Regions from separate parts of the Nocardiopsis synnemataformans genome, predicted to be linked through region 1. Evidence: predicted binding sites of a transcription regulator. Region 1 holds the regulator's gene; the other holds the start of a gene.

Region 1 (7,891 bases):
GCCTCGGCGCCGTCGAAGCGCGGCATGAGGACCATCGTGCCGTGCCGGTACAGGGCCGCGTTGAGCATGACCGTCTGGCCGAAGATGTGGAACAGCGGCAGGACCACGAGGGCGACGTCGCGGCCGTCGGGGTGGGGCTCGACCAGTCTGGCGGAGCCGACCGCGTTCAGCAGCAGGTTGTGGTGGCTCAGCTCGGCGCCCTTGGGCTTGCCGGTGGTGCCGCTGGTGTAGATGATGACCGCTGTGTCTTCGGAACCGGCCTGCACCGTCTCGAACTCGCCGGGCTGGCCCTCCAACGCCTTCCAGAAGGTCTCGGCGCCGTCGATGGTCGACTCCGTGGCACCCGGGGAGGCGGGCAGGTCCACGTAGAACTCGCAGGAGTCCACCTGGCCGAAGGCCTCGAAGGCGCGTTCGCCCAGCGGGAGCTCCGGGGTGCCGGTGAAGGCGAAGAGCGCCCTGGCCCCGGAGTCCTCCAGGTGGTAGGCGATCTCGCGCGGGGTCAGCAGCACGTTCAGCGGCACGACCACCGCGCCCGCCTTGAGGGCGCCGAAGTACACGAAGGGGAAGTAGGGCACGTTGGGGCTGGCCAGCGCGATCCGGTCCCCCGGCCTGATTCCGCGCGCGACCAGCAGGTTGGCCACCTGGTTGGCGATCATGTTGGTGATCGCGTAGTTCAGGCGCAGGTCGCCGAAGACCAGGCACTCCTTCTCCGGAGCCGACCGGGCGCCGTCCTCCAGAAGCACGGACAGGTTGAGCATGGGGCCTCCCGCAGCCAGATGGGTCCAGTGAACGCACGACGATTCGGGGTGATGTGATCCGCATCGCGTGTTCTGCGCCACTTTGACGGCAGAGTAACAAACCGGCTGGTCGGTGTGGAGGGGGCGAGAGTCCGTAATCTCACCGATCTTCCGCTTTGCCCCCCGTGAGCCCGCCGCCGAGCGCGGGACGCGGCGACAGCGGGCCCGTCCGCACGGGGGAGCAGAGAGCGAGGTGCACCGCTCCGGGCCCGGGTCAGCGCCCCGGGCGCACCCTCACGGGGCGGGGAAAACCCGTCCGCGCCCCGACCCGCCAACCGCTAACCTGAGTCGTGTACACCCCGAACCGGCTAAGGAACACGTGGCGATGACAGCGGTAGACGGCGACCAGACGACGGGCGACACCTACGACGCCCGCGCCCTCCAGGACAAGTGGCAGGCGCGCTGGGCCGCCGAGCTTCCGTTCCAGGCCGACGAGGACCCCGCGGACAGCCGCCCGCGCTCCTACATCGTCGACATGTTCGCCTACCCCTCCGGCGACCTGCACATGGGCCACGCGGAGGCCTACGCCATCGGCGACGTCATCAGCCGCTACCGCCTCCAGCGCGGCGACAACGTCCTGCACCCGGTGGGCTGGGACTCCTTCGGCCTGCCCGCCGAGAACGCGGCCATCAAGAACAACTCCCACCCCGCCGAGTGGACCTACGCCAACATCGAGACCCAGGCGGCCTCGTTCCGGCGTTACGGCATCAGCGTGGACTGGTCGCGCCGCCTGCACACCAGCGACCCCGAGTACTACCGCTGGAACCAGTGGCTGTTCACGCGCTTCTTCGAGCGCGGACTGGCCTACCGCAAGGACGGCCACGTCAACTGGTGCCCCCGGGACCAGACCGTGCTGGCCAACGAGCAGGTCGTGCAGGGCAGGTGTGAGCGCTGCGGAGCCGACGTCGTGCGGCGCAGCCTCAATCAGTGGTACTTCCGCATCACCGACTACGCCCAGCGCCTGCTGGACGACATGGACCAGCTCGACGGCGGCCGCTGGCCGGACGAGGTCCTGGCCATGCAGCGCAACTGGATCGGCCGCTCCACCGGAGCCGACGTCCACTTCGCCATCGAGGGCCGCGACGAGCCCGTCACCGTCTTCACCACCCGGCCCGACACCCTCTACGGGGCCACCTTCTTCGTCGTGGCCGCCGACGCCGACCTGGCCGACGAGCTGTGCGCGCCCGAACAGCGCGAGGCCTTCGACGCCTACCGCTCCGACGTCGCCAAGCTCTCCGACATCGAGCGCCAGGCCACCGAGCGCCCCAAGACCGGCGTGTTCCTGGGCCGCCACGCGATCAACCCCGTCAACGGCGAGCGCATGCCCGTGTGGGCGGCCGACTACGTCCTGGCCGACTACGGCCACGGCGCCATCATGGCCGTGCCCGCGCACGACCAGCGCGACCTGGACTTCGCCCTGGCCTTCGACCTGCCGGTCCGGGTCGTGGTGGAGACCGGCGAGCCCGACCCCGTCGAGACGGGCACGGCCACCGCGGGGGAGGGCGTCCTGCGCGACTCCGGCCCGCTGGACGGCCTGGCCAAGACCGAGGCCATCGCGCGCATCATCGAGATCCTGGTCGAGCGCGGCACCGGACAGGGCACGATCAACTACCGTCTGCGCGACTGGCTGCTCTCCCGCCAGCGCTACTGGGGCACCCCCATCCCGATCATCCACTGCCCCTCCTGCGGCGAGGTGCCCGTCCCCGACGAGCAGCTGCCCGTCACCCTGCCCGAACTCAAGGGCGCCGAGCTGGCCCCCAAGGGTGTCTCGCCCCTGGCCGCGGCCACCGAGTGGGTCAACGTCGACTGCCCCTCCTGCGGAGGCCCCGCCGAGCGCGACACCGACACCATGGACACCTTCGTGGACTCGTCCTGGTACTTCCTGCGCTACTGCTCGCCGCGCCTGGACACCGCCCCCTTCGACACCGAGGCCGTGGAGAAGTGGGGGCCGGTGGACCACTACATCGGCGGCAGGGAGCACGCCACGCTCCACCTGATGTACGCCCGGTTCTTCACCAAGGTCCTGCACGACATGGGCATGGTCTCCTTCACCGAGCCCTTCCGTCGCCTGACCAACCAGGGCCAGGTCATCAACCAGGGCCGAGCCATGTCCAAGTCCCTGGGCAACGGCGTGGACCTGGGCAAGGAGATCGACGCCTACGGCGTGGACGCGGTCCGGCTGACCATGCTCTTCGCCTCCCCGCCCGAGGAGGACGTGGACTGGGCCGACGTCTCCGTCGTCGCCGCGCAGAAGTTCCTCAACCGCGCCTACCGGGTGATGAGCGAGACGGGCGCGGCCAGCGCGCCGGGCACCGACCCCGCCAAGGGCGACACCGACCTGCGCCGCACCACCCACCGAACCGTCGACCAGATCACCTCCCTGGTCGAGTCCCGGCGGTTCAACGTGGCCATCGCCCGCACCATGGAGCTGGTCTCGGCCGCCCGCAAGGCCATCGACTCCGGTCCCGGCGCCGCCGACCCGGCGGTCCGCGAGGCCGCCGAGGCCGTGGCCGTCGCCCTGTCCCTGTTCGCGCCCTACGTGGCGGAGGAGGGCTGGGAGAAGCTCGGCCGCACCGGCAGCGTCGCCGTCGGCAACTGGCCCGAGGTCGATCCGACCCTGCTGGTGCAGGAGTCCGTGACCTGCGTGGTGCAGGTGCAGAGCAAGGTCCGTGACAAGCTGTCCGTGGCGCCCGACATCGACCCGGCGGAGCTGGAGCGGCTGGCCCTGGCCTCGGAGAAGGCACAGGGCTTCATCGGCGACAAGCAGATCCGCAAGGTGGTCGTGCGCGCGCCCAAGCTGGTGAACATCGTCGTCGGCTGACCAGGCACACCAGAGGCGGCGGCCGCGTGCAGCGGCCGCCGCCCGTGTGCGGTCGGCGCGGTGACCGACAGGGAGGCGGTGGCCGGGTGGGTCCCCTCGCACGGGTGGCCGTGATCGGCGCGGGCACGGTGGTGCTGTCCGCGGTGGCGATCGGCGGCGGACTGTGGCTGTCCGGGGACGACCCGGGAGTGCCCGAGAGCGGCGACGCCCACGCCGCCGCGCCCGGGTGCGCGGTGGTCTCGGACGCGCTCGTCACCGGCCTGGTGCCAGGCGCGGTCCTGGAGTCCTCCGAGCACGGTCCCCTGGCGGACGGCGACAGCACCACGTGCTCGTGGTCCTCCGCCGGTCTGGCCGAGGGGTCGCAGGGGGTGCTCCGGCTGGACCTGTCCGCCCGTTTCACCGACACCACGGGAGAGGAGCCGGTCACCGGCGCCCAGCGGGCGCGGGAGGCCTACACCGCCCTGGTACCGGCGCGCGGCGAGACCGTGGAGCTGCCCGTCGGGGAGGGCCGGGTATGGCGCGGTCAGGTGCCCGGCACCGCGGAACTGGCCTTCCCCACCGACAACCTGCTGGTACGGGTGTCCTACGCCGGGACCTCCGGCACCGAGCCGGTCGGCTTCGGCGAGGCCCGGGACCTGGCAGTGGAGTTCGCCGTGCAGCTCGGAGAGGCCCTGTGAGCGACCAGCACCCCGATGCGTGGGACCCCGAGCAGCCCCAGGCACACCAGCCTCCGCAGGCGTCTCAGCCTCAGTCCCAGCGGGAGCACGAGGTGCCACAGCCGCAGGGGCCACAGGAACCTTCGCAGCCGCATGCGGAACAGCAGTCGCCTCAGCCGCCCCAGGCGGCACAGCCACATGGGGAACAGCAGCCTCCGCCGCCTCAGGCACCACAACCCCACGGACAACAACAGGCCTACCACCCCCACCAGGCCCCGCAGGGGCAGTATCCGCCGCCCCCCAACCCCCCGTGGCAGCAGCCCCACCCCCAGCAGCCCGCACCCGAGGTGGTGGCCTCCGTCCAACCGCAGAGCCGGGGCTGCGCCACCGCCGCCCTGGTAGCCGCAGCCCTGGTGCTGGCCGTGCTCGCCGCCGGGGCGATCTGGTACGTGGTGGCGCGCGACAGCCCGGAGACGGGCGCCTTCGGGGCGGCGCCCGAGTGCTCCGTCGCCGAGACCGGGACGCTGGACGCACTGGTGCCCGGCCACGAGCTGGAGGTCGAGGAGCCGGTCGGCGGCGCGCAGGAGGCGTTCGGCTCGGGCTGGCAGTGCCGGTGGGCGACCCCCGGCGGCCCGGGCGAGCAGGTCCCGGCCACCGCGACGCTGGTGGCCGTGGCCGCCCCCGACCCGGGCGGCGTCACGACGGCCGTCGACAACCTGCGCACCACCACCTCCCGGTACGAGACGCAGGAGCTGGAAGGCGTCGGCGAGGAGGCGGTCGCCTGGGTACAGGAGGACCCGTACACGGTCGCCTGCGTCGGCGCCCGGGTGTCCAACCTGTACCTGGAGACCTGTTACAGCGTGGCGGCCAGCTACGACGCGCAGAACCCGGGAGACCGGGAGCGCATGGTCGCGGGCGCCGAGGAGCTCGCGCTGTCCGTGACGGAGGCGCTGCCGGACTCCATTCCCGAGTGAGGCCCCGGCGCGGCTACCAGGCCGTGCCCAGGAACTCCTCCAGCGCGGGCGCGACCTCCTCGGCGAAGGGGCGCTGCTCGTCCAGGACCGTGGCCCCGGGCTCGTCCCGGTAGCGGCGGAAGACGTGGTCGGTGTCGGGGACGTCCACCCGCCGGGCGCCCTCCAGACCGGTCATCAGCCGGTCCACGTCCTCCCGGGAGACCTGCGTGTCCTCCTCCCCCCACAGCACCAGCACCGGGGTCCCCCCGGGCAGGTCCTCCGCCAGTTCGACGGGGTCGAAGGCGTCCATGTAGGCCAGGAAGTCCTCGTTGGCGAGGGTGTAGACACCGAGCACGCCCCCGCTGGGCATCTCCACGTCGCTGAGCGCACGTCCGGATCTGATCGCGGCCCGTCCGGCGCGGGCGTCGGAGAGCAGCTGGACCACCTGTCTCTCCTCCACCTGGCCCGAGGCCTCGACGGTACGCATCTGCTCGGTGAGCTGGCGGTCGACCAGGTCGAGGTAGCGCGTACCGGGAGGCGCGGCGAGTACGAGCGCGGGGGAGGGGTGCTCCGCACCGATGAGCTCGTGGGCGCGCAGCGCGTACAGGGCGCCCTCGCTGTGCCCGACGACGACCACCCGATCGGGGTCCACCTCGGGCTGGGCGACGAGTTCCTCGTAGGCGGCCGCGACCTGCTCGTCGAAGATCACGGGGTCCACAGGTGCGATCTCGCCGGGACCCGGCGTCTCGAAGTCCGGACCGCTGCCGTACTTGTCGTAGCGCAGCGAGGCCACCCCGACGTCGGCGAGCACGCGGGACAGGTTCTGGTTGGTACCGGCGTTGGGGCGCACGGAGCTGTTGCCGTCGCGGTCGGTGGGACCGCTGCCGGAGATGATGAGCGCGCCCGGAACGGTGCCGGAGACGCCCTCGGGCGTCCGGAAGGTGCCCGACACCTCGTGCCCGCCGCCCTCGAAGGCCACCTCGCGCTCGACGCCGCCGACCCCCGGTGCCTCGGCGGCCCCGTCGTCGGCGGGGGCGCAGGCGGCGGTGGACAACAGGGCGGCGCTGACCGTACCGACCAACGCGGTACGCCAGCGGGCGGCGGGGGAGGAGGCGCGTGTGAACACCTCCTCAGACTAGCGGCCCGCGCCCGTCGGCCCCGCGTCGTCCACAGGGGAAGCGCCCCCGATCCCTCCGAGGGGAGAGGGACCGGAGGCGCGGGTACGCGGGCTCTCAGACGCGGCGCATGACCGCGACCACCTTGCCGAGGATGGTGGCGTCGTCGCCGTTGATCGGCTCGTAGGCCTCGTTGCGCGGCATCAGCCACACGTGGCCGCCCTCCTCGCGGCGCAGCACCTTGACGGTCGCCTCGTCGTCGAGCAGCGCCGCCACGATGTCGCCGTTGTTGGCGTCCTGCTGCTGGCGCACCACCACCATGTCGCCGTCGGTGATGGCGGCGTCGGTCATCGAGTCACCGACCACGGTGAGCATGAACAGGCGCCCCTCGCCCACCAGCTGACGCGGCAGGGCGAGCACGTCCTCCACCGACTCCTCGGCCAGGATCGGACCGCCGGCGGCGATCCGGCCGACCAGCGGCACGGCGGCGGCGCGCGAGAGGTCGATGTCCTCGGGGACCAGGGTCCGCCCCGAGGCGCGCCCGGGCGTGCGCAGCTCGACCGCGCGCGGCCGGTTCTGGTCGCGGTGCAGGTAGCCCTTGCGCTGGAGGACCTTGAGCTGGTGCGCCACGCTGGACGGGCTGGACAGGCCGACCGCTTCCCCGATTTCCCTTATCGACGGGGGGAAACCCCGCTCCCGGACATAGCGCTGGATGCAGTTCAGCACGCTCTGCTGGCGCGCGGTGAGTTTGGGGGCTTCGGGCGTGGACCCGCCCGCGTTCTCCGTTGGTGCGAGAACGGTGGCGGTATCTGCGGTTCCGGGATTCTCCTCCGGCACGGCCGGGCCTCCTCGGCATTCGGTTCGGTCAGGGCCTGCTTGTGTGACTGGCCACCCCCGGTCCGCGACCGTGCCGACCTGGGGGTCCACGTGATGGCGAAACCGGTGTGAAATCAAGGTCAACTTTAGTCGTTGCACACGGTGATATCAAACAAGCGTTCGAGGCCGGGGACAATTGCCGCAGCGCGTATTCGCGGTCAATTTCCGGCCTGCACTTACGTGTGTACACGCGTTCACGCGCTGTTGTCCCCGGAATGTGCGAACGCGTGCCCGCGACAGCGGTTCCGGCCAGGTGCGGGGGTCTTATCCTGGGGCGTCGGATCGACCGAAATCCCGGTGACACCGGGATTCCGGCGCCCGCCGCCGGGGCGCGGCGGCTCCGGTCGGCGACGCTATCCTTGACCGCGGTGCCGGGTCCCCGGAGCAGCCCGACCGCGCCGACTCCCCCGCCCCACCCCGCCGCCGCGGGTCGCGATGCCGCGCGGCCGCTCGGCCGTGTCGGAACACACCCGTGCCAGGGTTGCGGCGGGTCAGGAAGAAGTCTAGGTTCGACCACAACATCTGGTGTTTCGACAGGAGTGGTTGCCCAGAAGTTGTGGTTTAGTGGTACCTAGGCGTTGTCGTCCGGTGAGAGAAGCAGGTGAACCAGGGTGCACTGTCCGTTCTGTCGCCATCCGGACACCAGGGTGATCGACAGCAGGTCCACCGACGA
Region 2 (7,891 bases), on a different contig from region 1:
GCGACCGGGACGCCCTGCTCGGGCTCGCCGTCCGCATGCTCGTGGTCTTCGCCCCGCAGATCGTCCTCTACGGTCTGGCCTCGGTGCTCTACGGCGTCCTGCAGTCCCACCGCCGCTTCCTGGCCCCGGCCCTGGCCCCGCTGGTGTCCAGCCTGGTGGTCATCGCCGCCTACGTGGCCTTCGTCCCGCTGGGAGCCGACCACCGCCAGGACGTGGCGGGCCTGCCGTTGGCGGCCGAGCTCGTCCTGTCCCTGGGCACCACCGCCGGGGCGGCCGCGCTCTTCCTCACGGTCGTGGGACCCGCCCGACGGCTGCGGACGCGGCCCCGGCCGCGCCTGACCTTCCCGCCCGGGGTGGGCGGGCGCGTGCGCGCCCTGGCGCTGGCCTCCCTGCTGCCGCTGGCGGCCATGCAGCTGTGCCTGCTGCTGTTCGTGGCCCTGGCCAACCGGGGCGGCGGCGCGGGAGCGGCCGTGCTGCACACCTACGCCTGGGCCCTGTTCACCCTGCCCTACGGGGTGATCGCGGTGCCCATCGCCACCAGCGCGTTCACCGCCCTGGCGGTCGCGCACGCCGAACACGACCGGCGGGGGTTCGCCTCCCTGGTGTCGGGCGGCGCCCGCGCCTGCGTGGTGGTCACCGCGGGGGTGGGTACCGCCCTGGCCGCCGCCGCGGCCCCGGTGGCCCTGGTCTTCGCCCAGCACGACCCGCTGACCCTGGAGCGCGCCCTGCTCGCCTACGCTCCCGGGGTGGTGGGCTTCGGGCTGGTCGCCCTGCTCAGCCGGGCCCTGTACGCCTCGCACCACGGCCGCCTGGCCGCCACGGCCCAGGTGGTGGGGTGGCTGGTGGTGATGTTGTGTGCTGTGGTGTTGGTGTGGGTGTTGCCGCAGGGCTGGTCCATCGCCGGGCTGGGCGCGGCCAGCACGGTCGGCCTGTCCCTGGCCGCGGCCCTGCTGTGCGCGGGGGTGGCGCGCGCGCACGGGCGCGTGGCCCTGGGGGGTGTGGCGCGCTCGGTACTGGCCGCGGCGCTGGGCGGTGTGGTCGGGTGGAGCGCGGGGCGCGCGGTGGCCGCTTCCCTGCCCGCGGAGGGCGTGTGGCAGACGGTGGCGGTGGCCGCGGCGACGGCGACGGCGGCGTTGGCCGCCTACGCGGCCGTCGCGGCGGTGGTGGACCGTCCGGCGGTGCGTGCCGTCGCCGACCGGGTCAGGACCGTACTCGAACGCAGGAGGGGGAGGCGTTGAACGCCAGGATCGCGCTGGTCATCGGTACCAGCAGTGGAGGGGTGGGCCGCCACGTGCGCTCGCTGGGCGCGGGCCTGGTCGCGCGCGGCCACCGGGTGGCGGTGCTGGGCCCGGCCTCCGCCGAGCGCGAGTTCGGCTTCACCTCGGAGGGCATGCGCTTCTCCCCGGTCGGTATCGGCGCGGCGCCCTCCGCGGGCGATCCCGGCGCCGTGCTGCGCCTGCGTGCCCTGACCCGGGGCGCGGACGTGGTCCACGCGCACGGGCTGCGGGCCGGGGCCCTGTGCGCGCTGGCCGGCGCCTCGCCGCTGGTGGTGACCGCGCACAACGCGCCGCCGCTGGTGCGGGGGGCGCTGTCGGCGGCCTACCCGGTGCTGGAGCGGGTCGTGGCGCACCGCGCGGACGTGGTGCTGGGGGTGTCGGGCGACCTGGTGCGCAGGCTGCGCTCGGTCGGTGCGCGCGACGCGCGGCTGGCGGTGGTGGCCGCTCCCGAGACCGGTGCGCCGGTGAACGGGCGCGAGGCCACCCGTGCGGACCTGGCGGTGCGGTCTGAGCGGCCGCTGCTGCTGACCGTCGCCCGCCTGGCCGAGCAGAAGGGGCTGGACATGCTCCTGGCGGCGGCGCCGGCCATCGCCGACCGCCGGCCCGAACCGGTGGTGGCGATCGCCGGGGACGGGCCCCTGTGGGGGGAGCTGCACGACACGGCCGCGGAGATGCGCGCGGACGTGCGCATGCTGGGGCACCGCGCGGACGTGGCCGACCTGCTGGCGGCGGCGGACGTGTTCTGTCTGACCAGCCAGTGGGAGGGGCCCTCGCTGGTGATCATGGAGGCGCTGCGCGCCGGGCTGCCGGTGGTCTCCACCCGGGTCGGCGGCATCCCGGACCTGTACTCGGGGACGGTGCTGATGGTGCCGCCGGGGGATCCGGCGGCGTTCGCCGCGGCCGTGGGCCGGGTGCTGGACGACCCGGCGCTGGCCGAGGACCTGCGGGCGCGCTCGCGCGAGGCGGCCAAGGCGCTGCCGAGCGAGGAGGACGCGGTGGAGGCCGCCGCGGGCGTGTACAAGGCGGTGCTGCGGCGGTGACGTGGGGCGCGCGGGGACGCGGGGAAGGGATGGCCCCGGGGTTCGGTGGACCTGTCCCCGGGGTGCGGTTGATGCCACCTCCGCCGGGACTTCACCTCGCGGGAGTGAAGATGTCATCCTGGACTACGGTCCGGTGTGTGCCGCCCACAGTGCGGTACCGGTATCCTGGCCTGACACGTGAGGGGAGTATCCCTGTCGCGGCGGTGTCGTCATCACGGCGGACAAAGTCGTCCTCCCGGTGCCGCCGGTTCGCAGCGCAGTGCTGTGAGCGGGAGAGACCTCCGGTGGTTCGACGTGCGTGCACACCGCTCGCGCGCACTGACCGGAGGAGAGACCGTCCGTGAACGTTCCCTTGTGGGTGTGGGCCGCCACCATTGGCGCCATGGTCGCCATCCTGGTGATCGACCTCATCATCGTCGACCATCCCTGGAGCAAGACGAAGGGGCCCCAGGAGTTCGGCATGAAGCAGGCCGCCTGGTGGGCGGCCTTCTACATCGGCATCGCGATCCTGTTCGGCTTCGGTGTCTGGTACTTCGGCGGAGGAGCCGCAGGCGCTGAGTACTTCGCCGGGTTCGTCACCGAGAAGAGCCTGAGCATCGACAACCTCTTCGTGTTCTACCTTCTGATGGGCTCCTTCGCGGTGCCCAAGAAGTACCAGCACGAGGTCCTGCTCGTCGGCATCGTCATCGCGCTGGTCATGCGCGGCATCTTCATCGTCCTGGGCGCCCAGGTCATCAACGCCTGGAGCGAGGTCTTCTACCTCTTCGGCGCCTTCCTCATCTACACCGGTTACAAGATCGTCCGCGACCACATGAAGGGCGACGAGGAGGAGAAGGACTTCACCCAGACCCCGGTGGTGCGCCTCCTCAAGCGCTTCTGGCCGGTGACCGACGACTACCACGGCGCCCACCTCACCGTGAAGCTCGACGGCAAGCGCCACATCACGCCGATGCTGCTGGTCATCGTCGCGATCGGCATGATCGACCTGGTCTTCGCCGTCGACTCCATCCCGGCGATCTTCGGTCTGACCCAGGACGCCTACATCGTCTTCACCGCCAACGCCTTCGCCCTGCTGGGCCTGCGCCAGCTGTACTTCCTGCTGGCCGGTCTGATGGACCGCCTGGCCTACATCAGCTGGGGCCTGTCGGCGATCATGGTCTTCATCGGCGTGAAGATGATCCTGCACGCCCTGCACGAGAACGGCGTGCCCACGCCCGAGATCGGCATCGGCCTGTCCCTGACCGTCATCCTCGGCATCATGACCATCACCATCGTCGGCAGCCTGATCAAGTCCCGCGTCGACGAGCGCAAGAACCCCGAGCTCAAGACCGAGCGCGACCCCTCGGTCGACTCCCCGGCGGACCGCTCCTGAGCGGACGGCGGGCCCGCACGCCCGTCGAGGACATTCCAGAAAACGGCCGGATTCGAACAGCCGTTCGTCTATAGTGGTGGCACCCTGAGCGCTCCGGCGCCGGGGTGCCATCTCGTTTTCCGAGGTGGAAGAAACCGTCGTCGGTGGTCGTTAGGCTGGACGGGCGGGAGGCGAGCGCGTCCTCCCCCCTCTCCTCAGCGGCCCGCCTCCGGGGCCCGGGCGGTCTCCGGGAGGCCCCCGACCGCCGCACGCGAAGTTCCACACGGGTCAGCCGACGTCACGCGACGGGGTCCGCGTCCTGTGCGCCAGAGCCGAAGGATGTCTCACTCGATGGTCGAACAACTGGTAGTCCGGGGAGCCCGGGAGCACAACCTCAAGGACGTCTCGCTGGACCTGCCGCGCGACTCCATGATCGTGTTCACCGGCCTGTCCGGTTCGGGCAAGTCATCGCTGGCCTTCGACACGATCTTCGCCGAGGGCCAGCGGCGCTACGTGGAGTCCCTGTCGGCCTACGCCCGCCAGTTCCTGGGGCAGATGGACAAGCCGGACGTGGACTTCATCGAGGGCCTGTCCCCGGCGGTGTCCATCGACCAGAAGTCCACCAGCCGCAACCCCCGCTCGACCGTCGGCACCATCACCGAGGTCTACGACTACCTGCGGCTGCTGTGGGCGCGCATCGGCGTCCCGCACTGTCCCGAGTGCCGCCGCGAGATCGCGCGCCAGACCCCGCAGCAGATCGTGGACCGCGTCCTGGAGATGGAGGAGGGCACCCGCTTCCAGGTGCTCGCCCCCGTCGTGCGCGGGCGCAAGGGCGAGTACGTCGAGCTGTTCAAGGACCTCCAGTCCAAGGGCTACACCCGCGCGGTCGTGGACGGGCAGGCCGTGCGTCTGGACGAGGCGCCCAAGCTGGGCCGCTACGACAAGCACGACATCGCCGTGGTCGTGGACCGCCTCAGCGTCAAGCCCTCCTCCCGCGGGCGCCTGACCGACTCGGTGGAGACGGCGCTCAAACTCGCCGGGGGCACCATCGTCCTGGACTTCGTGGACGTGGAGGCCGGGGACCCCGACCGCGAGAAGGTCTTCTCCGAGCACCTGTACTGCCCCTACGACGACCTGTCCTTCGAGCAGCTCGAACCGCGCTCCTTCTCCTTCAACGCCCCCTACGGTGCCTGCGCCGAGTGCTCCGGCCTGGGCACGCGTATGGAGGTCGACCCCGAGCTGCTGGTCCCCGACCCCGAGAGGACGCTGGCCGAGGGCGCCATCGGCCCCTGGTCCGGCGGGCCCAACAGCGGCTACTGGGAGCGCATCCTCAAGGCGGTGGGCGAGGCGATCGGCTTCGACCTGGACACCCCCTGGGAGCGGCTGCCGCGCCGCGCGCGCAAGGCCCTGCTGGAGGGGCACGACACCCAGGTCCACGTCAGCTACCGCAACCGGTACGGGCGCAACCGCTCCTACTACACCGAGTTCGAGGGCGTCATTCCCTGGGTCAAGCGCCGCCACTCCGAGACCGAGAGCGACTACGGCCGCGAACGGCTGGAGGGGTACATGCGCACCGTGCCCTGCCCGACCTGCGAGGGCACGCGCCTCAAGTCGGTCGTGCTCGCGGTGACCGTGGGCGGCCGGTCCATCGCCGAGGTCGCCCAGATGCCGCTCAGCGACAGCGCGGCCTTCCTGGCCGAGCTCAGGCTCTCCGACCGCGACGCGGTCATCGCCGCCCAGGTGCTCAAGGAGATCAACGCCCGGCTCGGCTTCCTGCTCGACGTCGGCCTGGACTACCTGAGCCTGGCGCGCTCCTCGGGCTCGCTCTCGGGCGGGGAGGCCCAGCGCATCCGCCTGGCCACCCAGATCGGCTCCGGCCTGGTGGGCGTGCTGTACGTGCTGGACGAGCCCTCCATCGGCCTGCACCAGCGCGACAACGCGCGTCTGCTGGAGACCCTCCAGCGGCTGCGCGACATCGGCAACACGCTCATCGTCGTCGAACACGACGAGGACACCATCCGCGCCGCAGACTGGGTCGTGGACATCGGCCCCGGCGCGGGCGAGCACGGCGGCCACGTCGTGGTCTCGGGGATCGTGGACGAGCTGCTCACCTCCGAGGACTCGCTCACCGGCGAGTACCTGTCCGGCAAGCGCGGCATCGAGGTGCCCGTCGAGCGCCGACCCCTCACCCGGGGGCACGAGCTGGTGGTCCGGGGGGCGCGCGAGAACAACCTCCACGGGATCGACGTCGCCTTCCCGCTGGGCGTGTTCACCGCCGTCACCGGCGTGTCCGGTTCGGGCAAGTCCACCCTGGTCAACGAGATCCTCTACAAGGCGCTGGCCAAGGAGCTCAACGGCGCGCGCGACGTGCCCGGCCGCCACCTGCGGGTCAACGGCACGAACAAGGTCGACAAGGTCGTGCACGTGGACCAGAGCCCCATCGGGCGGACCCCGCGCTCCAACCCGGCCACCTACTCGGGGGTCTTCGACCACATCCGCAAGCTGTTCGCGCAGACCACCGACGCCAAGACGCGCGGCTACCAGCCGGGCCGGTTCTCCTTCAACGTCAAGGGCGGCCGCTGCGAGGCCTGCTCCGGCGACGGCACGCTCAAGATCGAGATGCAGTTCCTGCCCGACGTCTACGTGCCCTGCGAGGTGTGCCACGGCGCCCGGTACAACCGGGAGACCCTCCAGGTCCGCTACAAGGGCAAGAACATCTCCGAGGTCCTCAACATGCCGATCTCGGAGGCCCTGGAGTTCTTCGAGCCGATCAACGCCATCCGCCGCCACCTCCAGACCCTGGCCGACGTCGGCCTGGGCTACGTGCGGCTGGGCCAGCCCGCCACCACGCTGTCGGGCGGTGAGGCGCAGCGGGTCAAGCTCGCCGCCGAGCTCCAGCGCCGCTCCACCGGGCGGACGGTGTACGTGCTCGACGAGCCCACGACCGGCCTGCACTTCGAGGACATCCGCAAGCTGCTGGGCGTGCTCAACCGGCTGGCCGACACCGGCAACACGGTGATCGTCATCGAGCACAACCTCGACGTCATCAAGACGGCCGACCACGTCGTCGACATGGGTCCCGAGGGCGGCTCCGGCGGCGGCAGCGTGGTCGCGCAGGGAACCCCGGAGGAGGTCGCCGCGGTGGCCGAGTCCTACACCGGGCGGTTCCTGGCCAAGATGCTCTGAACCCGCGCCCGGCGGCTCCGCCGCCCCGCGCCCCGTCCCGGTCTCCGGCGCGGGGCGCGGGGCCGTCTGAGACCACATCGGGTTGGCGGGTTCGCGACACGTGTCTCATCTGAGTAGAGTCGGATGTGTCCGTGCCTGCGCCCGGCGGCTTCCCGCCCCCGGCGCCGCGTCCGCGCCAGGCCCCCGCGCGACTCCGATGACCCGCCCTGGAGGTTGGCCAGCTCATGAACGTCCCTCCCCAGCCGGACCACAGCGGGCCAACGCCTTCTGGGGCCCAACAGCCCCCGCCCTACCCGGGACACCAGGAGCCCTCCAGCGCTCACACCGGCTTCCACGCGGGCTTCCACGCAGACGCCCCTTTCGGCGCGCAGGGCCCCGAGCCCGTGGAGCGGCTCTACCCCCTGGCCGCCTGGCGGTCGCGGGTGTACGCGCGCGGTGTCGACCTGCTCCTGGTCGCCCTGCCCGCGCTGCTGCTGGCGCTCGTGCTCTCCCTGGCCTGGGTGGGCGTCCAGGCGGTCGGCTCCGGCAGCACCGCCGGTATCGACGACCGCTACCCGCTCTTCCTGTCGGTGACCTTCTTCCTGCTCTACACCGGCTACGAGACCCTCGCCCTCTCCCGCTGGCAGCAGACGCTGGGCAAGCGCCGCGTCGGGCTGAGGGTCGCCACCCAGTCCGGGAGCGGCAGCCTGGGTGCGCCGCCCCTCGCGGCCCTGACGGTGCGCGCCGCGCTGTTGGCCCTGCCCTTCCTGCTGTTCTTCCTGCTCTTCACCACCGGCTGGATCTGGTGGGTGCTGGTGGTGGCCGTGACGGCGCTGCTCACCGGCGGGATGGCGGCCTGGAACCGACCCAACCGGCAGGGACTCCACGACCGGATCGCCGGGACCGTGGTGCTCGACGTGGGCGCGGCGGATCCGCGCTCCCCGGCGCCGCCCCCGTATCCGCCGCAGGGCTGAGGGTTCTCGCACACACCCCGGAACCCGGGCACCCCGCCGTACCTACTACATTGTGTAGTGATATTTCGGCGCAGGTGAGGAGCG

Evidence for each region. The regulator LexA, encoded in region 1, represses DNA repair genes until DNA is damaged. The targets are predictions, from matches to a motif close to TCGAACANNTGTTCGA.
Region 2: the regulator LexA is predicted to act here: its motif matches at 3,742-3,757, upstream of uvrA (excinuclease ABC subunit UvrA).

What each region holds. Positions count from the first base shown of each region.
Region 1 covers NZ_CBDRFA010000003.1:60,176-68,066, forward strand. The annotation lists gene ACSIH6_RS02375 (long-chain-fatty-acid--CoA ligase) at 1-758, opposite strand, end outside; gene leuS (leucine--tRNA ligase) at 1,123-3,618, shown strand; gene ACSIH6_RS02385 (hypothetical protein) at 3,705-4,295, shown strand; gene ACSIH6_RS02390 (hypothetical protein) at 4,622-5,248, shown strand; gene ACSIH6_RS02395 (alpha/beta hydrolase family protein) at 5,262-6,353, opposite strand; gene lexA (transcriptional repressor LexA) at 6,460-7,179, opposite strand; gene nrdR (transcriptional regulator NrdR) at 7,830-7,891, shown strand, end outside.
Region 2 covers NZ_CBDRFA010000039.1:47,159-55,049, reverse strand. The annotation lists gene murJ (murein biosynthesis integral membrane protein MurJ) at 1-1,238, shown strand, start outside; gene ACSIH6_RS22260 (glycosyltransferase family 4 protein) at 1,235-2,317, shown strand; gene ACSIH6_RS22255 (TerC family protein) at 2,658-3,689, shown strand; gene uvrA (excinuclease ABC subunit UvrA) at 4,020-6,854, shown strand; gene ACSIH6_RS22245 (RDD family protein) at 7,079-7,807, shown strand.